Regions from separate parts of the Kitasatospora sp. NPDC004723 genome, predicted to be linked through region 2. Evidence: riboswitches for the same ligand, from Rfam matches in the RefSeq annotation. Region 2 holds a riboswitch; each other region holds the start of a gene.
What was found. Region 2 has a riboswitch for cyclic di-AMP ahead of ABZW10_RS19135 (peptidoglycan DD-metalloendopeptidase family protein). Riboswitches for the same ligand answer to the same signal wherever they lie in the genome.

Region 1 (6,955 bases), on a different contig from region 2:
GTCAGCTCGGCGGTGGCGGCGCACCGGCCGGCCGGGTCCACCGGGCCGAGCAGCAGGTTCCGGTACCCGGCCCGCAGCGGCAGCTCCGGCGGTCCCGCGGTCAGCGCCCGGGCCCGCCCGTCGAGCAGCGCCAGGACGTCGGCGTGCTCGTCCGAGGCCGCGGCGGCGGGCCGCGCCGGACCGGCCCCGGGCAGCGAGAGCTGGGCCAGCCCGCCGGCCGCGAGCAGCAGGGCGGTGCGCCGCGACGGCAGGCGGCCGACGGCGGGATCCGGGCGGCTCAGAGCCGGATCACCCCCGCGACCGGCATCGTGCCGACGCTCTCGTAGCGGACCTTGGCACCCGGGTAGGGGGCATGCACGACCACCCCGCCGCCGGCGTACATCCCGACGTGGTGCATGTCCCGGTAGAAGATCACCAGGTCTCCCGGCCGCGCTTCGGAGAGGCTGACCCGCTGCCCGGCGTACGCCTGGGCCTGCGAGGTGCGCGGCAGGGTCACTCCGGCCTGCCGCCAGCTCCAGTACATCAGACCGGAGCAGTCGAACGCCTTGGGCCCGGCGGATCCGTAGACGTAGGGCGAACCGATCATCCGCACCGCGGCGGCCAGCGCGGCGGCGCCGCGTTCGGAGGCGGGCGGGGTGCTGCCGAGGTCCAGCCGGTCGGTGCCGCGGGTGACGCGCTGCTCGGCGTCCCGGGCGTCCTGCGCGGCGAGCCGGGCGCGCTCGGCGGTGCCGAGGCTGTTGAGCAGCCGCTGCGCCGTGGCGAGCCGCTGCTGGATCTGCTGCTTGCTCTCGGCCAGCGCCTTGCGGGTCTGCTCCAGCTCGGCGAGCTTGGCGGTGGCCTCGGCCCGGCGCTGGTCGAGCACCCGCTGACGGCCCACCACCTCGTGCAGGGTCTCGTTCTGTCGCTCGGCGGCCTGGTCGAGGGTGCGGGCCCGGGAGAGGTAGCCCTCCGGATCGGTGGAGAGCATCAGCTGGACGGTACGGGTCATCCCGCCGCCGCGGTACTCGGCGCCGGCCACGGTGGCGAGGTCGCCGCGCAGCCGGTTGAGCTCGTCCTGGGCGACGGCGATCTGCTGCTGCAGCGTCCCGGTCTCGTACTGGAGCTTCTGCTGGGCCTCCTGGGCGGCGTTGAAGCGCTCCGAGGCCTGCTCGGCCTCGTCGTAGAGCTGCTCCACCTGGGCCTTGACGTCCTTGCGGTCGGCCGGGCCGTCCGGCGAGCCGGGCGCGGCCTGGGCGCAGCCGCCCGTCGCCACGCCGAGCGCGGTGGTGGCCGCCGCGGTGAACACCAGCGCCCGGGCGAGCGCGTGCGCACCTGACAGCGGGGAACGGCGGTGCACGGCCATGCGACGTCGGCTCCGATCCTGGGCCCGGCCCGCCGCCGCGCCGGGACGGGCGGCGGTCGAAGCGGGCGTCCGGTGGCAGACGTTAGCGAGTCCGGGCAACCGATTCCAAACCCCTCCGAACCCGAATATTCGGACACTAATCGGACGTCAGATCGGTTCGCGGACCGAGCGCCCCGTCGGGCCGGGGAAAGCCGCGGGCCCGGTCCCCCGCGCGGGGGACCGGGCCCGAGGAGCCTGCCGACCGTGGGTCAGAGGCGCACGATGGTGTTGACCGGCATGTTGGAGGCCGACTCGTAGCGGACCGACGCGCCCGGCTTCGGGGCGTGGATGACCTGGCCGCCGCCCACGTAGATGCCCACGTGGTGGCGGTCGCCGTAGAAGATCACCAGGTCGCCGGGCTGGGCCTTGGAGATGTCCGACCCGATCTGGGTACCGGCGGTCGCCTGCGCCTGCGAGGTGCGCGGCAGCGACACGCCCGCCTGGGCGTACGCCCAGCCGGTGAGGCCCGAGCAGTCGAAGGAGTTGGGGCCGGTGGCGCCGTAGACGTACGGCGAGCCGAGCTTGCTCTCGGCGGCGGCGATCGCGGCGGCGGCACGCGAGCCGTTGGCGGCGGGCGCGGCCGGCTTGGCGGCCTCGGCGGCCGGGGCCGACGCGGTCGAGGAGCTCGACGAGCCGGAGGAGCTCGATGAACCCGAGGACGGCGCGCTCAGGTTGCTGCGGTTGTTGTCCCGGGAGGCGCGCTCGGCGTCGGCCTTCTCCTTGGCGGCCTTGGCGGCCTCGGCCTTGGCGGCGTCCGCCTTCGCCTTCGCCTCGGCGGCGGCCTTCTCCTCGGCCGCGCGGATGGCCTGACGCTCCTGCTCGGTGAGCGTGTTGAGCAGGTCCTGGGCCTTCTGCAGCTTGCCCTGGACCTCCTCCTTGGAGGACTTCAGCTGCTGGGTGGTGGCCTCCAGCTCGCCGAGCTTGGCCTGGGTCTCGGTGCGGTCCTGGTCGAGCCTGCGCTGCTGCTCCTGGAGCTCCTTCAGCGCGCCGGACTGGGTGGAGCCGGCCTGGTTCAGGGCGTCGGCCTGGCTGAGGAAGTTGTCCGGGCTGGCGGAGAGCATCAGCTGGACGGTCTGCGAGATGCCGCCCGTGCGGTACTGCTCGCCGGCGATCTCGGAGAGACCACCCTGCGCCTCGATCACCGAGGCCTGCTGACGGGCCACCTTGTCCTGCAGCTCGGCGACCTGCTTCTGCAGCTCCTGCTGCTTGGCCTGGGCGCCGTTGTACTTCTCGGTGGCGACCTCGGCCTGCTCGTTGAGCTGGTCGACCTGCTCCTTGACCTGGTCCTTGGTCGGCGCCGGGTCGGCGTGGGCGCCGGACTGCGCGGAGAGGGCGACGGCAGCGGCGGCGACCCCGGTCAGGATCGAGACACGGGCGCGGCCGGCGGGCTTGGGACGACGATGGGACGCCACGAAGGCGGACTCCTTCTTCCTCATCCGCCTACCGGGTGAGCTGACGGGTTCGGGCGGAAGCGTGCCCTACGACGCCTCACCCGCCGCTCGCGCGGCCGGCCTGGCGCCGATTCACCCCGGAGGAACGTGGTTCCCCGGCTCCGCTCCACAGCGGGCCCCCCGACTGCTGGGTCCTCACTCGAACGGGCGACCCGAAGGCCCCGTCCCACTGCTTCGCGAACTCGGCGGCGAACCCCGCCGCCACCCAGGCTGGGTGATCGACTGTGCGTGGTTCGAGTCACGACCCTAGTAACAGATCCGTGATCCGTTCAAATCCTTGTCAGAAAAAAGCCGGAAGAATGCCCAAGTTCTTTTGTGAATATGACCGACCGTGACCAACCATCCACGTCCGGCTGATCATTTTCCGTCAGACGGTCGAACGGGTGGGCGAAACGCCAACGCCACCCCCGTGCGGAGGTGGCGCTGATCACAGGGGCCCTCGGCGGGCGCCCCGGGCGTGTCGTGCCGGTCCGTCAGACCCGGCGGATCGTGTTGATCTTCATGGCGTCGGCCTTCATCACCTTCACCACGTCACCGGTGTGCGGCGCGTGCACCACCATGCCGTTGCCGATGTACATGCCGACGTGGCTGCGGTCGTCGCGGTAGATGATCAGGTCGCCCGGCTGGGCCTCGGCCAGCGACGGCACCCGGGAGCCGTAGTTGCCCTGCGCCTGCGAGGTGCGCGGCAGCGAGACGCCGGCCTTCCCGTACGCCCAGACCATCAGGCCGGAGCAGTCGAAGGTGCTCGGGCCGGTGGCACCCCAGACGTACGGCGAGCCCTGCTTGCCCATCGCGTTGGAGACCGCGGCGCCGGCCATGCCGCTGGCCTGCGGCAGGCTGCCCAGGTCGGTGCGCTCGTTGCCGCGCGAGGCGCGGTCGGCCTGCTGCTGCGCCGTCTTCAGCGCGGCGCGGTCGGCGGCGCTCAGCGAGTTCAGCAGGTCCTGGGCTTCCTTGAGCTTCTTGTTGACCTCGGCCTTGGACTGGTTCAGGTCCTTGGTGGTGGTGTCCAGCGAGGCCAGGACGGCGGCGGCCTCGGTCTTCTGCTGGTCGAGCCGGCGCTGCTGGTCCTGCAGGCCCTTGAGCGCCTCGGCCTGGCTGGAGCTGGCCTGCTGCACGCTGGAGGCCTTGTCCAGGTAGCCGGACGGGTCCGAGGAGAGCATCAGCTGGACGGACGGGTCGATGCCGCCGGTGCGGTACTGCTCGCCCGCCACCTCGGACAGCCCGGCCTGAAGCTGGGTCATCTGCTCCTGGCCGCGGGCCACCTGGTCCTGCAGCTGGTCGGCCTGCTTGCGCAGCTGGTCGGCGCGCTCCTTGGCGCCGTTGTACCGCTCGGTGGCCTGCTCGGCCTCCTCCTGCAGCTGGTCGATCTGCGCCTTGACGTCGTCCTTCTTGGGCGACGGGCTGGGCGCGGCGTGGGCGGCGACCTGGGCGGAGAGAGCGACCGCGGTCGCAGCGGCAGCGGTGAGCACGGAGACCCGCGCGCGGCTCGGCTGCTTGGGACGGCGGTGGGAGGCCAAGGGACCGGCTCCTTCTTCCAATGGCCTCACCCGAACGGGTGAGAATCCGGAAAATAGGTTTGACGCCAGACCCTAGTGAAGATCCACGATTCGCGCCACTCCCCCGATCGCGTGAACCCGCGCCGCCGATCTGACTTCACAGAACTCGCACAACATTGCCATCAGGGCGCTGACCAGCCGTCATGCCGGCCTGCTCGCGCCCGGGGGCGGTTACGGCCGGGCCAGCCGGTTCAGCAGCAGGACCGATGCGACGGGGCGCGCGCCGGCCTTCCGCACGCCCTCCGCGACCTCCCGGTCGGTGGAGACCACCACCACCGGGCGCCCCTGCGGCTCCGCCCGGACCAGTCGGCGGATCAGCTCGTCCGCCGTCTCCCCGGTCCGGCTGAACCGCACCCGCACCCCGCGCGGCGGCGCCATGATCACCGGCACGTCCAGGTCCTGGCCGTCGAACACACAGGTGACCTCCGCCTGGGTGCGCTGCGCCAGCATCGCCAGCCCGCCCAGCAGCCGGATCCGCTGCTGCTCCAGCGGCAGCGTCGGATAGCCCGTCTTGGTCACGTTGTAGCCGTCCACCACCAGATGGACCTGCGGGATCGCCAGCAGCTGGTCCAGCAGCGCCGGATCGTCCTCGGCCAGGCCGCGCCGCGCCACGTCGTGCGGCGAGGCCGAGCCCGGCTCCACCGCCTCCACCAGGTCCGCCGGGCGGATCTGGGACACCGGCAGCGCCAGCTCCCGCTGGAGCCCCTGCGCCGACTGCAGCACGGTGTCCAGCAGCAGCCGCAGCCGCATGTCCTCGACGCCGCGCCCCTCACGGGCCGACCGGCGCCCCTGCTCGGCGGCGTTCTCCAGCTCCGTGACCCGGTGCCGCAGCCGGCGCGCCTCGCTCTCCGCCGTGTTCCGCTCGGCCGCCGCCTGCGCCCTGACCGCCTCCAGCTCGGCGGCCACCTTACGGGTCTCCGCCTGCGCCCTCCGGGTGTCGCTCTCCAGCGACCGCAGCCTGCGGCGCAGCGAATCCGCCTCCCGGCGGACGTCCTCCGACTCGGCCCGCTGGCGGTCCAGGTCGGCGCGCGCCGCCGAGCGCACCTCGGCCAGCTCGGCCTGCAGCTTCTCCACCAGCCGGGCCGCCTCGGCCGCCGCGCCCTCGGCACCCGCCCGCTCGGCCTCCTCGCCGGCCTCGGCGACCAGCCGGCTCCACCCCGCGGAGCGCACCAGGTAGGCGGCCGCCGCGACGTCCATCGGGTCCGCGGCGCCCGGCACGGTGCCCGACTCCAGGGCCCTGACCAGGTCCGGCTGGCCCAGTCGCAGCCGCTCCGCTATCCGCGACCGGAAGGCCGGCTCCGCCTCCAGCGCCGCCGCCAGCGCGGTCGCCGCGTACTTGGCCCGGCGCGCGGGGGTGAACTTGGCGTACTGGCGCAGCGACTGGGGCAGTTCCGCGAGCGGCAGCCCGCCGAGCGCGTCGGAGGCCAGGCCCACCACACGCCGGCGCACGCCCTCGGGCAGCGGCCGGTCCAGGGTCTCGGCGCCGCCCGTCGCGCTGCCCGCGACGTCCCGGGCCGACCCGTCGACGGCTGCCGCCGGCTCGTCACCGCCGCCCGACTCCTCGCCGGCGGCCGCCTCGGCCGGGGCGTCGGTGCCGGAGGGGGCGGCCCCCGCCGCGTCCGGCGTCCGCGCGTCCACAGCGGGCTGCCGCCCCTGCGGCCCGCCGGGCTCCTTCGCTGCGTCCACCACGTCCTCGGCTCCGATCCTGGTCCAGCGGGGTACGGCCCCCGGCCGCCGCCCCCGTCACACTCGTGCGTTCTCTCTGTATTGTCCTGTGCGGCGGTCGGCCATGCCCCGCACCGCCCGCCGCACGGATCAGGCGGTCAGGCCTGCTCGGCGCCGTCGGCCGCGCCCGGGCGGGCGACCAGTTCGACCTGGTCCACCGCGTTGCACCAGCGGCAGCGCACCGACTCGACGGTCTCGCTGAGCACCTGGGTCTCCTCGACCTTCGACTCGCCGGCCAGGTCGAAGTGGAGGAACTCGGTCACCCGGGCGGTCCGGGTCACGTCGAAGCGGGTCAGGTTGCCGCAGAGCGTGCAGCGCCAGCGCGTCTCGGCGGTCAGGGCGGGGACGGTCATCGGGGGTCCTCTCGGGTGGTCCCTGGGTGGGCTCAGGCGCTCCCCCCGGAGCCCCGGCGTCGGCGGCGGGAGGCGGGATTGCCCGCCCCAAGCCTATTGCCTGGGGCAACCTTCACGGCCACCGGCCGACCGGCCCGCACCGGGTAGCCCACCTGCCGTAACCGCACGGTGGGCGCCGCGTGCCGGAGGGATGCTGGGGCCCATGGCCCTCCCGGTCCTCCCCGACCTCACCGGCGCGCGCCTCGGCCGTCCGGCCGCCGCCGCACCGGCCGTCTGCTACGCGCTGATCGCGCTCAACACCGCGGTCTTCCTGCTCGGACCGGCCGCCGGGCTCAACCCGCTCTACGGCCACGGCCGGGCCCGGGTCTGCGCGGAGCAGCGCTACGAGCAGCGCTGGGGGGCCGTCCCCGCCGAACTGCTGACCGGTCGCCCGCTGACCGCCGGCCAGCTCGCCGAGGCCCCCGACCCGGTGCCCGGCTGCCCGGCCGC
Region 2 (6,955 bases):
AGCCGCGCAGGCCGGCGGTCAGCACGGTGATCATGCGCTCCTGGGTCTCCCCGAGGTCCTCGGCGAGCTGGAAGGCGCCGCCGGTCGACAGCGCGGCGAAGCCGTGGGCCAGCGAGCGGAAGGTGCGGGCGGCGTGGATCGCCTCGGAGCCCTCCAGCCCGTACTCGCGCAGCACCGCGACGATCACCCCGACCAGCCGGCCCGCCGCCACGGCCAGGTCCGCGTCCGGCTGCGGCGCCTGCGGCAGGGCGGCGTAGCGGTGCGGGCGCTCGGTGGCGTACGCGTGGTACGACCGCAGGACGGCGGCGACCGCGGCGTCCCCGCTGCGGCCGAGCGCGGCCTCGGCGAGCCGGTCGGCCAGTTCCTCGGTCACCCGGACGGCCACCAGCCGGCGCAGTTCGGCCAGGCCGCCGCTGACGTGCTTGTACAGCGAGGGGGTGGCGACCCCGGCGCGGGCGGCCACGGCGGCCAGGGTGAGGGCCTCGGGGCCCTGCTCGTCGATGAGGGCGAGGGCGTGGCCGACGACCTGCTCGGGGGTCAGTCCGACTCGGGGCACAGCGGTTCTCCTAGCGGGGGGGGCGGGGCGGGACGGCCAGTGGTGCTCAGGCCAGGTCGGCGAGGAAGGGCAGCAGGGCGTCGGCGGTCGCCCGCGGGTGGTCGGCCATCGGGTAGTGGCCCGCGCCCTCGATCATCACCTTGCGCGCGTTCAGCGCGGCGGCCTGCCGGTCGGCGACCAGCTCCGGCTTCGAGAAGTCGGGGTCCTCGGCGCCCATCACCACCAGCGCCGGGCAGCGCACGGCGGCGGTCCAGCCGGTCGGCGCCGAGTCGCCGCGCACATAGCCGCGGGTGGCGGTCCGGCGGCCCGGGGTGCGCATCGCGGCGACCAGCCCGGCCACGTACTCCTCGTGGTCGGCCGGCTTGGGGCCCGGGTAGGCGGCCTTGCGGTGGTAGAGGCCCCAGAACGCGGGCGAGCGCACCAGCAGCGCGCCCATCGCGCCGACCACCAGACGCTGCAGCGCGCCCGGCGGCACGTTCTCGACGAAGGCGTCGATCAGGACGATGCCGGCGACCCGCTCGGGGGCGTCCCCGGCGGCCTTGACGACGCTGGCGCCGGTGTAGGAGTTGCCCGCCAGCACCGCCCGGTCGATGCCCAGGTGGTCCAGCAGGGCGAGGACGTCACCGGCGATCGCGGCGGGGGAGTAGTCGTCCCACAGGATCGAGGACTCGCCGAAGCCGCGCAGGTCCATGGTGATCACCCGGCGGCCGGCGGCGGCCAGCAGCGGGCGCAGGTGGCGGTAGGCGGCCCGGCTGTCGAGCATCCCGGGGAGCAGGACGACCGGGGCGCCCTCGCCGCGCTCGGTGTCGTCGAAGGCGATCCGGCCGCCGGGCAGGTCGAGGTGGCGGGTGACGGGGGCGAGGGTGCCGTTCATGGGGAGCCTCCTGGGGCGGGATCGTCGGCGACGTGCCGATAGCCATAAAGCTAAGGCTAATAGCCTTAGCCGTCAAGCTATCGACCGTTCTCCGTGCGACCGGTCCCGCCGGCGGGGCCGGTCAGACGCCTTCCACCTTGAACGGGTCGTGCTCGGTCAGCAGCTTGTCCAGCCGCGCCTGGTCGACCCGGGTCACCAGCTCGGAGGTCTCCTGCCGGTCCCGGACCACCTTGGAGAGGGTGAACGTCGAGGTGATCGTGTAGAGCAGGCCGAGGGCGAGGAACGCCCGGGTCCACGGCTCCACCGGGAGGAAGGCGATCCCGACGCCGAGGGCGGTGCCGGAGAGGGCGAAGGACAGCACGGCCTGGATGTAGTACGCAGGCGTGGTGCGGGACTGCATCGGTGCGCTCATGGCGTCAGGATGGCCGCGCGGCGCCCGGCCGCACATGAGTAGGCGTACTCAAGTGAGGGGCCGTTCGTTGACGTCCTGACACGTTCGGTAGTGTCAGTTGTCATCAAACGTCCCAAATCGCCCACCGGACCGCGTGGTGTCCGGTCCGTATCGGTCGTCACCAACGGATGGCTTGGAATCGGGGGCCTCTCGGATTAACGTTTGATAACGCAGCGCGGTCGCAACGCCGTACCCAGACGGCACCGTGCGCCGTCGCCTAATCCCGCCGGCCGGCCTTCGGGCAGGCCAGGGAGCCGGGGAACCACGTTCCTTGGGGTGAATCGGCCAGGCTCAGGCCCGGCCGTAGGAGACCTTCCTGCTCCGAACCCGTCAGCTAACCCGGTAGGCGCGAAGGAAGGAAAGGAGCGCGCCTCCGTGGCGTCGACGCATACCCCGGCACACCCGTCCGGTTCCTCGGCCGGTACCCAGCTGCTCGACCACCCCGGCCCGTTCACCGGGCAGGGCCCGTTCGGCGGCCCCGCCGACGAGACCGCTCCGCCGGCCGCCGAGACCAGCCGGCACCGGATGCCCCGGCAGGGCCGCGGCACCGCTCCGCTGCTCGGCGTCACCGCCGTCGCCGCCACCCTGGGCGCCACCGGCTTCGCCTCCGCCACCCCGGCCGCCGCTCCCGCTGTCGAGACGCCCGACGAACTGCCGGTCGCGCTCTCCGCCGACCCCGGCCTCGCGCTCGCCGCCCGCATCCAGCAGCAGGCCGACAGCCAGCGCACCGCGGCCGAGGAGAACGCCCGCGTCCAGGCCGCCCAGGAGGCCGAGGCCAAGCGCGCCGCCCAGGTCGCCCAGCAGGAGGAGGCCAAGCGGGTCGCCGAGGAGGCCGAGAAGGCCAAGCTCGCCGCCATCAAGCTGCCGGTGCGGGACTACAACCTCTCCGCCCACTACGGCCAGAGCGCCCGCTACTGGGCCCACCTGCACACCGGCCTGGACTTCGCCGCCGGCACCGGCACCCCGGTCTACGCGGTCGGCCAGGGCACCATCACCTCGGCCGGCTGGGCCGGCGCCTACGGCTACCGGATCGTCGAGACCCTGCCCGACGGCACCGAGATCTGGTACTGCCACCTCTCCTCGATCATCAAGGGCTCGGGCAAGGTCGTCCCCGGCCAGCAGATCGGCAAGGTCGGCGCGACCGGCAACGTCACCGGCCCGCACCTGCACGTCGAGGTCCGCCCGGGCGGCGGCGCCCCCGTCGACCCGGAGAGCTGGTTCGAGCAGCGCGGCGTCACCCCCTGACGCCGCCCCGGACACCCTGAGCACCCCGCCCCGCCGGACGCGATCCGGCGGGGCGGGGTGCTGTCGGGGATCAGCAGGTGACGGGCGCGGTGACGGTCGCGGCCGTCCCGTAGCCCCAGGTGGTGGTCGTGAGGGTGGCCGTGACGGTGGAGCCGCACGGCGCGGTGGCCGCCAGGTAGCCGAAGCCGCGCCCGCCGGGCGGGAGGATGCCGCTCCCGGTGTCGGTGCCGAGCGAGGCACCGCCGACGACGCCGAGGGTCAGGGTGTACGAGGCGGACTGCGCGGTCCAGTCGGAACGGGTCGGCGAGGTGTAGCCGCCGGCCGTCACGCCGGTGCCGTCGATCGTGACGCAGACCTGGCTCCGGAGTACACCGACGGGGCCGTCGGCACAGGTGGTGGTCGAGGTGGTCGTGGTGCTCGCTGTCGTGCCGGTGGTCTGCGCGGTGGCCTGGGCGGCACCCGCGACACCGAGCGAGGACAGCGCGGTACCGGCCGCCAGGACTGCGACGAAACGCTTCATCAGGGTTTTTCTCCTTCGAAAACGGTGGCAGGAGGAGCCGTGGAGCGCGTGTGATATGTCACGCTTCACATGTCGGATGATTCCACCGCACCCGATCCATCACTCCTGACCGGCCCCGAATCCCTTGAGGAGTACCGGAATTGACCTCTCGGTGGCTCGAATCCACGGTCGTGCCCTGCCGTCGCTACTCCGCCTCGGGTCCCTCGTACCCCTCCGGCCCCTCAGGCCCCTCCGACCCCTCAGGCCCCTCGAATCCCTCGAATCCCTCGGGGTCCTCCGCCGGCTCCAGCCCGGCCAGGTAGGCGTCGATCTCCGCCTGCCCCGGCTCCGGCGCCAGCTCCGGGAACTCCTCCACCAGCAGCCGCGGCAGCCCCGGCACCGTCCACCCGCCGGCCAGCTCCAGCGCGGCCTCGACCGCGGCCTCCTCGAACGCCCCGAAGTCCCCGGCCAGCTCCTGCGGCATCGGCCGGCCCAGCGCCGTCAGCTCCGCCAGGTTCCGGTAGCTGCGCTGCATCAGCCCCTGCTCCAGCAGCCGCCGCGCGCCGTCGGTGGCCATCCCGACCGCCAGCGCCCGGGTCCCGCCGTCCCAGCCCCCGTCGTCCACCGGGTCCAGCTGCCCGTCCGCCTCCAGCGCCGCGAAGGCCGCCGACCGCTCCTGCGGCGCCAGCTCCCGGAACCCCTCCAGCCAGGCCCGCACCGCAGCCTCGTCGCCGGTGTCCACCCCGTCCGCGCGCAGCAGCAGCGTGTACAGCCGGGGCCAGGTCACCAGGTCCGCCCGGCGCAGCAGCCCGGCCGCCACCTCGCCCTGCCACTCGGCCTCGGCGTGCAGCCGCTCCTGCCGCTTGGCGTTCAGCCGCTTCGCCGCCCGCTGGTGGTCGACCAGCAGCCGCACCGCCGCGCCGTACGCCAGCGGGTCCTGTCCCGGCTCCGGCTGGACGTACAGGTACAGCCGCTCGTACAGCAGGTGCTCCACCGCGGCGGAGGTCAGTTCGGGCCAGCCGTCGTGCATCCTGCCCCCGCCCAGCTCCAGCAGCGCCAGCACCGCCCGCAGCGGGGCCTCGGCGACCGGCCGGTGGCCCGTCGCCTCCGCCCAGGCGAGCAGTTCGGCGGCCTTGGTGCGCGGGGCGAGCCGCAGGTCTTCGTCTTCCATAACCACGAACCGTAACCGCTGGTCGGGGGTAGGGTCGGGAGCCATGGTCCCCGTCCGACTCACCGGTCCCCGGCTGGCCGTCCGCGAGTTCCACCACACCCCGGAGGACGTGGACGCGCTGCACGCGGTGTTCGGCGACCCGGAGGCCACCCGCTACCTCCCCTTCGCGCCGTGGGATCCGCAGACCTGCGCCGACCAGGTCGCCCAGTTCGTGGAGGAGGCGGAGAAGGAGCACCGGGACGTCTACCGGCTGGCCGTCACCCGCCTCGCCGACGCCGACGACCCGGCCCGCGCCGTCCCGATCGGCAACGCCGCGCTCGGTCTCGTCCCCCACCGCGCCGCCCACCTCGGCTACGCCCTGCGCCGCGACGTCTGGGGGCTCGGTTACGCGGGCGAGCTGGTCGGGCTGCTGCGGGAGCTCGCCTTCGGTCCGCTCGGCCTGCACCGGCTGGAGGCCCGGGTGGACGTCGACAACGCCGCCTCGATCCGGGTGCTGACCAGGGCGGGCTTCCGGCTGGAGGGCCGGGTCCGGCACGACTACCGCCGCCGGGACGGCTGGCGCGACGCCTACCAGTACGCGCTCCTCGCCGACGACGAGCCGGTGACCGGGGGATAACCCCACCCCCGGTTCGCCGGGGAGCCGGATGTTCCGCCGCGGCGCGCTTTGACAGGCTTGGGGAGTCAGCAGGACAGACCCCACGAGCCCGAACCGCGACCGACCCGAGGGACCGAGAGCCGGCCATGAGCACCCACAGCATGCAGCGCGACGAGTACGACGCGTACGACGGCGGCGACCGCCGCACCGTCGCCCGCCGCATCGAGGAGCCGCCGTACGCCTGGCGGGCCCCGTTCACCTCCTACTTCTACCGCGAGATCGGCTACACGCTGACCGGCCTGCCGTTGGCGGTCGTCGGCTTCGCCGTCGCCGTCGTGCTGTTCTCGCTCGGCCTCGGCACCGTCGTCACCGTGCTCGGCCTGCCGGTGCTGGCCGCGCTGACCGCCACCGCCCGCGGCTTCGGCGGGCTGGAGCGGGCCCGGGTGCGCGGCCTGCTGGCCCTGGACGTGCCCGCCCCGGCGCCGGTCCGCGCCGTCCGGCCGGGCGCCTGGGGCACGATCACCGCCCGCCTCGCGGACGCGGCCGGCTGGAAGGCCGTGCTCCACCAGGTGGTGATGCTGCCGTGGGCGATCCTCAGCATGGCGGTGTCGCTGGTCTTCCTCTGTGTCGGCTGGACGCTCGCGCTCTACCCCGTCTACCACTGGGTGTTCCCGCGCTACGTCGACTGGCCCGGCTACCGGCTCTTCGACTTCACCGGCGACGACGGCGTCCGGCACGAGTACTACATCCAGTCGCCGCTGCAGATCGCCGGAGTCTGCCTGGTCGGCATGCTGTTCGTCTTCCTGACCCCGCAGCTGGTGCGCGGCCTGACCAACGTCAACCGCCTCGCCGCCCGCGGCCTGCTCGGCCGCTGACCTTCCCCGGCCCCGCACCCGGCGCCCGCACCCGGCGCCCGCATCCGACGCCCGCACCCGACGCCCGCACCCGACGCCGCGCCCCGCGCCCGGCCCGGAGGGCTCCGGGTGCGGGCGCCGGCGGCCCGTGGTCGGATGGCGGCGATGGCCGACCGGACCGCCCGCGCCCCGGCCGCGGTCCCGTCCGCACCCCTGGTGACCTCCCGCCCGCTGGACGAGTACCGCGGCCTCTTCGGCCTCACCCGCGCCGGGATCGCCGCCCTGCCGGGCCCGTTGCTGGACTGCCCCGGCGGCGCCGCCGCACTGGTCGCCGAGGCCCGTCCGCTCGGCTGCCGGGTGATCGCCGCCGACCCGGTGTACGCCCGGCCGGCCGGCGAGATCACCGCCCGCGCCCTGGCCGCCCGGGCCGCCATGGCCGCCGCGATGGCGGCCCGCCCGGACCTCTACCCGGCCCGCCGGCACCGCCGGCCCGAGCACTACCTGCGCGGCTGGGACCGGGCCCGCCGGCTCTTCGCCGCCGACCGCGCCGCCCACCCCGGCCAGTACGTCGCGGCCGAGCTGCCCCGGCTCCCCTTCGCGGACGGCACCTTCGCCCTCACCCTGAGCGGCTACCTGGTCTTCGCCTACCCCGAACTGTTCGGACCGGAGCGGCAGCTGGCCGCGCTGCTCGAACTGGTCCGGGTCACCGC
Region 3 (6,955 bases), on a different contig from region 2:
CACCACCCGGCCGTCCGCCGTCTGCGCCGGACCCTCGACACCCTCCAGCCCCACCGCACCGCCGCCACCCCCTGGCCCCCGCAGGGCTGACCGGGGGCGAGCGAAGGGCGGGGCCGCACGGGCGGGGCACGCGCCGGGCAGGCCGCGGCGGGCGCACAAACCGGGGGGCGGGGCCGCGGGCCGGGCGGGTAGGTTCGGGGTGTGACGACGAATCCCCCGGGTGCGAAGCTGATCCTCCTCATCACCACCCACCGGGTGGCCCCCGGTCTGCTCTCCTGGCCCGCCTGGGAGGCGCTGCGGTCGGCCGGCCGGGTGCTCGCCGCCGACCCCGACCACCCGCAGCTGCCCGCTGTGACGCAGGCCGGCGTCGAGGTCCGGATCGTGACCCCCGGCTCCGCCCCCGCGCTGGCCCGGCTGCTCACCGGGGCCCCGGCCGAGCTGCCCGCCACCGCCGGCCCGACGGTCTGGCTGGGCAGCCCGGACGGCGACCCCGGGCTGACCGACGCGCTGGCCCGCCTCGCCGTCGAGCACGCCGGCGAGGTGCCGGAGATCGAGGTGCTGCCCGGCTCCTACGACCTGCCGGGCGCGCGGCTGCTGGACCTGGTCTCCGTGATGGACCGGCTCCGCTCGCCGGGCGGCTGCCCGTGGGACGCCGAGCAGACCCACGCCAGCCTGGTGAAGTACCTGGTCGAGGAGGCCTACGAGCTGGTCGAGGCGATCGAGGAGGGGGACCGCGACATGCTCCGCGAGGAGCTGGGCGACGTCCTGCTCCAGGTCTTCTTCCACTCCCGGATCGCCGAGGAGCACCCCACCGGCGCCTTCTCGATCGACGACGTGGCGGGCGACATCGTCGACAAGCTGATGTACCGCCACCCGCACGTGTTCGGCGACGCCGAGGCGAGCGGTCCGGCCGAGGTGGAGGCCAGCTGGGAGGCGCTCAAGGCGGCCGAGAAGTCGGAGCGCGAATCGGTGCTGGACGGCGTGCCGGCCGGGCTGCCCTCGCTCGCGTACGCGGCGAAGCTGGTGTCCCGGGTGCGCCGGGCCGGATTCGCGGGCGTGCCGGACGAGCCCTACGAGCTGCCCGCCGACCTCACGGCGGAGTCGGCGGGCCGGCTGCTGCTCGCGGTGGCGCAGCGCGCGCACGACGCCGGGGTCGACGTCGACGCCGCCCTGCGGGCCGCGGCCCGCGGCTACCGGGACGCGGTGCGCGCCGCCGAGGGCCTGAAGCCGGAGGAGTAGCGGTCACGCCCCCGGGCGCCCCACCCCGAACGGCCCCACCCGGACGGCGGCGCCTCAGACGGCGGCGACGTCCTCCACCGGACGGCGCTGCGCCGGGACGACGACCTCGCCGATCGCCTCGCCGACCAGGGCGACGAGTTCGGCGAGCCGCTCCAGGTCGAGGTGGTCGGGCAGGTCGGAGAGGGAGACGATCCGCTCGCCGTCCGGCCCGGCCACGCAGAACAGGTCGATCGGGCCCAGGTGCTTCTCGGCGGTGTCGACCAGCGCGGCGACGTCACTGGGGCGGCGGACGTCGCCGCAGACGCCGACGACCGGGCAGCCCGGCCGGTCGAGCTCGGTGGCGAGGTCCTCGGCGACCCCGGCCTGCTGGTCGGCGATCAGCACGCCGGCGGCGCCCGCCGCGGTGAAGCGGCGGGCGAGGTCCGCCCCCGACCCGCCGGCGAGGACGGTGATCACGACGACCGAACCGGTGACCCGCATGGCCTTGCTCCTCCCTGTGGGCGGCTCCGCACCGTCGCCCACGGACATCTTGCGGAGGATCGTAGGCAGGTCCTGACCCTCCGCAACAGGAATTACCCCTCAGGTGACCAGGCTCACGCCTGCCACGCGGAAGGGCTTCGCCCGGTGCCCCGAGAGCCCGTGTGCACGCCGTGCGGTCACCGGGACACGCCCGGGATACCGTCGACCCATGCCAGCTCAGCCCGCCTCCGCCCGTCCGCCCCTGTTCACCTGGGAGTTCGCCGCCGATCCGTACCCCGCGTACGCGTGGCTGCGCGAGCACGAGCCGGTGCACCGGACCACCCTGCCGAGCGGGGTCGAGGCGTGGCTGGTCACGCGGTACGCGGACGCCCGGCAGGCGCTCGCGGACAGCCGGCTCTCCAAGAACCCGGTGCACCACAGCGAGCAGGCCCACCGCACCGGCCGGGTCGGCATCCCGGGCGAGCGCCAGGCCGATCTGATGACGCACCTGCTGAACATCGACCCGCCGGACCACACCCGGCTGCGCCGGCTGGTGTCCAAGGCGTTCACGCCGCGCCGGGTGGCGGCCTTCGAGCCGCGGGTGCAGCAGCTGACCGACCGGCTGATCGACGGCTTCGCGGCGCGCGGCTCGGCCGACCTCATCCACGAGTTCGCCTTCCCGCTCCCCATCTACGCGATCTGCGACCTGCTCGGGGTGCCGGCCGAGGACCAGGACGACTTCCGGGACTGGGCCGGGATGATGATCCGTCACGGCGGCGGCCGGCGCGGCGGGGTGGGGCGCGCGGTGAAGCGGATGCGGGCGTACCTGGCCGAGCTGATCCACCGCAAGCGGGCCGACCTCGGCGACGACCTGATCTCGGGGCTGATCCGGGCCAGCGACCACGGCGAGCACCTGACCGAGAACGAGGCGGCGGCGATGGCCTTCATCCTCCTGTTCGCCGGTTTCGAGACGACGGTCAACCTGATCGGCAACGGCGTGTACGCGCTGCTGCGCAACCCGGGCCAGCGGGCCCTGCTCCAGGAGTCCGTCGGGCGTGGCGAGAGCGCGCTGCTGGAGACCGGGATCGAGGAACTCCTGCGCTACGACGGGCCGGTGGAGCTGGCCACCTGGCGGTTCGCGACCAGTCCGCTGACCATCGGCGGGGTGGCGATCCCGGTCGGCGACCCGGTGCTGGTGGTGCTCGCGGCGGCGGACCGGGACCCGGCGCGGTTCGCCCACGAGAACACCCTGGACCTGGCCCGCGCGGACAACCCGCACCTGGGTTTCGGGCACGGCATCCACTACTGCATCGGCGCGCCGCTGGCGCGGCTGGAGGGGCGGGCCGCGCTGGCCACCCTGCTGACCCGGCTGCCGGACCTGCGGCTGGCCGCCGACCCCGACGACCTGCGCTGGCGCGGCGGTCTGATCATGCGTGGACTCCGTGAGCTTCCGGTGGAATTCACGCCGGAGAAAGCGCAGCTCGGAGCGGTTCCGGAGGCCGGTTCGGGGAGCTGACGAACCGGCACAACCGGCTGATGGGGACTCTCCGTTGCCCACTTTCAGGGGGTCTGAACCATCCTCAATCCGGACATACCGCCTCGGTTGGTAGGCAATCAATCACATGACGTGATGTTGATGTGATATCTGCGATATGAGCTTGTGATTGCTCTGAAGATCTGTCTACTCTCCGTGGAGTTCGCAGCTGCGAGCCCCGTGCGCGGAACGCCGAGTCCTGCCCGCCGCACCACGGGAAACCGATCAGAACCCTGGGCAGGGGCGGGGGACCCAGGTTTTGCGCCGTCTCCCACGGCTAGGGGTGAAGCCGCCTCCGCGCGGCCGGGCCACCTCCCGGTCCGAACCCGACAGCTCACCTCGCAGGCGTGCGGAGAGGGACCTCTTCATGCTGTTCGTTGGAACCGGTCGTCACCGTCGCCGTACCCAGGCCGAGAAGGCCATCGCCGTCGCCGGTGTCGCCGGCGTCGGGCTGGCGATGCCCATCCTGAGCGCCACCGGCGCCTCCGCCGCCCCGGCCTCCACCTGGGACGCGGTCGCCCAGTGCGAGAGCGGCGGCAACTGGAGCATCAACACCGGCAACGGCTTCTACGGCGGCCTCCAGTTCACCTCCAGCACCTGGAAGGCGTACGGCGGCACCGCCTACGCGCCGCAGGCCAACCAGGCCTCGAAGGGGCAGCAGATCTCGGTCGCCGAGAAGGTCCTCGCCTCGCAGGGCCCGGGCGCCTGGCCGGTCTGCTCCCAGAAGGCGGGCCTGACCAAGGGCGGCGCCCCGGCGGCGGTCGACACCTCGACGGACGCCAAGCCGGCCGCCCCGAAGCCGCAGGCCCAGCAGCAGACCCCGAAGCCCGCCGCCCCGAAGCCGGCCGCCACGCCGCAGGCCCAGCCGCAGCAGCAGGCCGCCAAGCCGCAGGCCCGCCAGTACGCGCCGCAGAGCGCCCAGCAGACCCAGCAGGCCCCGCAGCAGACCCAGCAGCAGGCCCCGCAGGCGCCGGCCTTCTCCGGCAAGGCCGGCTGGGACGCCGACGCCAAGGTGTACTGGTACCAGAACAACGGCGCCTGGTACTGGACCAGCCACCAGAGCGTCTACCAGCAGTACGCCGGCCAGCCGGCCGCCCAGCCCGTCCAGAGCGCCCCCGCCGCGCAGCAGCAGCAGTCGGCCGGCCAGGGCTACACCGTCCGGTCCGGCGACACGCTCGCCGGGATCGCCACCACCCAGGGCGTCTCCGGCGGCTGGCAGGCGCTGTACGACGGCAACCGCGGCACCGTCGGCGGCGACCCGAACCTGATCGTCCCGGGCCAGGTCCTGACCCTCGGCTGACGGCCGGTCCGATCCCGCGGACGGACGGAGGGGGCCGATCGGTCCCCTTCGTCCGCATCCGGGCCCCGCAGGTCGGGCAACCAGGTGAACTACCGGTGGGTAGCACGGCCACACGCTGAGACGGAACCGAGGTCGACGTGGCCCGGACAGCCCGTGCGGTTAGGCTCTGGTCGTAACGACTCCGCAATCGTCCGGCCGACTGCACCCCACCGTCAGCCGAACCTGCTTCCGCTAGGAGATGCCTCGTGCCGTCCATCGATGTCGTCGTCGCTCGTGAGATTCTCGACTCGCGCGGCAACCCCACGGTCGAGGTCGAGGTCGGCCTCGACGACGGCAGCACCGGCCGTGCCGCCGTCCCGTCGGGTGCTTCCACCGGTGCCTTCGAGGCGCTGGAGCTCCGCGACGGTGACAAGAACCGCTACTTCGGCAAGGGCGTGGAGAAGGCCGTCCTGGCCGTCATCGAGCAGATCGGCCCCGAGCTGGTCGGCTACGACGCCACCGAGCAGCGCCTGATCGACCAGGCCATGCTCGACCTGGACGCCACCCCGGACAAGTCCTCGCTCGGCGCCAACGCCATCCTGGGCGTCTCGCTGGCCGTCGCGCACGCCGCCTCCGAGGCCAGCGACCTGCCGCTGTTCCGCTACCTGGGCGGCCCGAACGCGCACGTCCTGCCGGTCCCGATGATGAACATCCTCAACGGCGGCTCGCACGCGGACTCCAACGTCGACATCCAGGAGTTCATGATCGCCCCGATCGGCGCGGAGTCCTTCTCCGAGGCCGTCCGCTGGGGCGTCGAGGTCTACCACACCCTCAAGGGCGTGCTGAAGGAGCGCGGTCTGTCGACCGGCCTGGGCGACGAGGGCGGCTTCGCCCCGAACCTGGACTCCAACCGCGAGGCCCTGGACCTCATCGTCGAGGCCATCCAGAAGGCCGGCTACGTGCCGGGCAAGGACGTCGCGCTGGCCCTGGACGTCGCCTCCTCCGAGTTCTACGAGGACGGCGCCTACCAGTTCGAGGGCAAGGGGCTCTCCTCCGCCGAGCTCATCGAGTACTACGCCGGCCTGGTCGCCGCCTACCCGCTGGTCTCCATTGAGGACCCGCTGGACGAGTCGGACTGGGACGGCTGGAAGGCCATGACCGAGAAGCTGGGCGACAAGGTCCAGCTGGTCGGCGACGACCTGTTCGTCACCAACCCGGCCCGTCTGGCCCGCGGCATCGAGACCGGCACCGCCAACGCGCTGCTGGTGAAGGTCAACCAGATCGGCTCGCTGACCGAGACCCTGGACGCCGTCGAGCTGGCCCAGCGCAACGGCTACCGCTGCATGATGTCGCACCGCTCCGGCGAGACCGAGGACGTCACCATCGCCGACCTGGCCGTCGCCACCAACTGCGGCCAGATCAAGACCGGCGCCCCGGCCCGCTCCGAGCGCGTCGCCAAGTACAACCAGCTGCTGCGCATCGAGGAGATCCTCGACGACGCCGCCGAGTACGCCGGCCGCGGCGCGTTCCCGCGGTTCAAGCACGAGGGCTGAGCCCGACCTGCGGCGCCCGGCCGGTATCGCCGGGACGCCAGGTAGCGCACGCCTGACCGGTGCCCCGCCGTTCACCCCGTAGGGTGGACGGCGGGGCACCGTCGCGACCAGGAGGGGACACCGCAGATGGCAGGCTGGAGGATCCCGGGCTTGGCGGCCCGGCCTCGGTTCACGAGCCGGGCGACCGTCCTCGTCCTGGTGCTCTGCTCCCTGGTGGCGATCCTCGCTTACCCGACCCGGCAGTTCATCTCGCAGCGTTCGGAGATCTCGGCGCAGCGCGCCCGGGCTGAGCACGCCCGGCAGCAGGTCGAGCAGCTGCGCCGGGAGAAGGCCCGCTGGCAGGACCCGGAGTACGTCAAGGCGCAGGCCCGCACCCGGCTGCACTACGCGATGCCGGGGGAGACCCCGTACATCGCGGTGGACCCGGCGGCCCAGGACGCGGCGAAGTCCGCGCTGGGCGCTCCGGCGCCCGCGGCGGGCCCGGCGGCCGGTCCGGCCGAGGCGGCCCGGCCCTGGTACGCCAGCGTCTGGGACTCCGTGGACGCCGCCGCCGCACCCCTGGCCGCTCCCGCGCCGGTGACCCCCGCCACCCCGGGGCAGCCCGCCCCTCCCTCACCACCCGCCCCCGCCCCCGCTGGAGACAGCTCCTCCCATGACCACTGAGAACCACCCCACCGTCTCCGACGAGGACGTCGCGGCGATCGCCGCGCAGCTCGGCCGGGTCCCGCGCGGCCTGCGCGGCGTGGCCCACCGCTGCCCGTGCGGCAACCCGGACGTCGTGGAGACGGCCCCCCGACTGCCGGACGGCACGCCGTTCCCGACGCTGTACTACCTGACCTGCCCCAAGGCCGCCTCGCTGATCGGCACCCTGGAGGCGGACGGCGTGATGAA

Region 1: another riboswitch for cyclic di-AMP. It lies ahead of ABZW10_RS08640 (NlpC/P60 family protein); the one in region 2 lies ahead of ABZW10_RS19135 (peptidoglycan DD-metalloendopeptidase family protein).
Region 3: another riboswitch for cyclic di-AMP. It lies ahead of ABZW10_RS37220 (transglycosylase family protein); the one in region 2 lies ahead of ABZW10_RS19135 (peptidoglycan DD-metalloendopeptidase family protein).

Annotation. Positions count from the first base shown of each region.
Region 1 is NZ_JBEXJT010000005.1:143,732-150,686, forward strand. It holds gene ABZW10_RS08630 (hypothetical protein) at 1-41, opposite strand, end outside; gene ABZW10_RS08635 (NlpC/P60 family protein) at 278-1,342, opposite strand; gene ABZW10_RS08640 (NlpC/P60 family protein) at 1,591-2,793, opposite strand; cyclic di-AMP (ydaO/yuaA leader) riboswitch at 2,804-2,960, opposite strand; gene ABZW10_RS08645 (NlpC/P60 family protein) at 3,306-4,349, opposite strand; gene ABZW10_RS08650 (NYN domain-containing protein) at 4,560-5,861, opposite strand; gene ABZW10_RS08655 (hypothetical protein) at 6,212-6,466, opposite strand; gene ABZW10_RS08660 (rhomboid family intramembrane serine protease) at 6,669-6,955, shown strand, end outside.
Region 2 is NZ_JBEXJT010000018.1:20,834-27,788, reverse strand. It holds gene ABZW10_RS19150 (TetR-like C-terminal domain-containing protein) at 1-556, opposite strand, end outside; gene ABZW10_RS19145 (alpha/beta hydrolase) at 603-1,430, opposite strand; gene ABZW10_RS19140 (YiaA/YiaB family inner membrane protein) at 1,552-1,842, opposite strand; cyclic di-AMP (ydaO/yuaA leader) riboswitch at 2,086-2,244, shown strand; gene ABZW10_RS19135 (peptidoglycan DD-metalloendopeptidase family protein) at 2,257-3,126, shown strand; gene ABZW10_RS19130 (hypothetical protein) at 3,197-3,646, opposite strand; gene ABZW10_RS19125 (hypothetical protein) at 3,831-4,796, opposite strand; gene ABZW10_RS19120 (GNAT family protein) at 4,840-5,412, shown strand; gene ABZW10_RS19115 (sensor domain-containing protein) at 5,538-6,266, shown strand; gene ABZW10_RS19110 (class I SAM-dependent methyltransferase) at 6,411-6,955, shown strand, end outside.
Region 3 is NZ_JBEXJT010000073.1:6,490-13,444, reverse strand. It holds gene ABZW10_RS37240 (serine/threonine-protein kinase) at 1-90, shown strand, start outside; gene ABZW10_RS37235 (MazG family protein) at 202-1,239, shown strand; gene ABZW10_RS37230 (SDR family NAD(P)-dependent oxidoreductase) at 1,294-1,719, opposite strand; gene ABZW10_RS37225 (cytochrome P450) at 1,928-3,214, shown strand; cyclic di-AMP (ydaO/yuaA leader) riboswitch at 3,451-3,594, shown strand; gene ABZW10_RS37220 (transglycosylase family protein) at 3,600-4,532, shown strand; gene eno (phosphopyruvate hydratase) at 4,778-6,064, shown strand; gene ABZW10_RS37210 (septum formation initiator family protein) at 6,215-6,727, shown strand; gene ABZW10_RS37205 (DUF501 domain-containing protein) at 6,717-6,955, shown strand, end outside.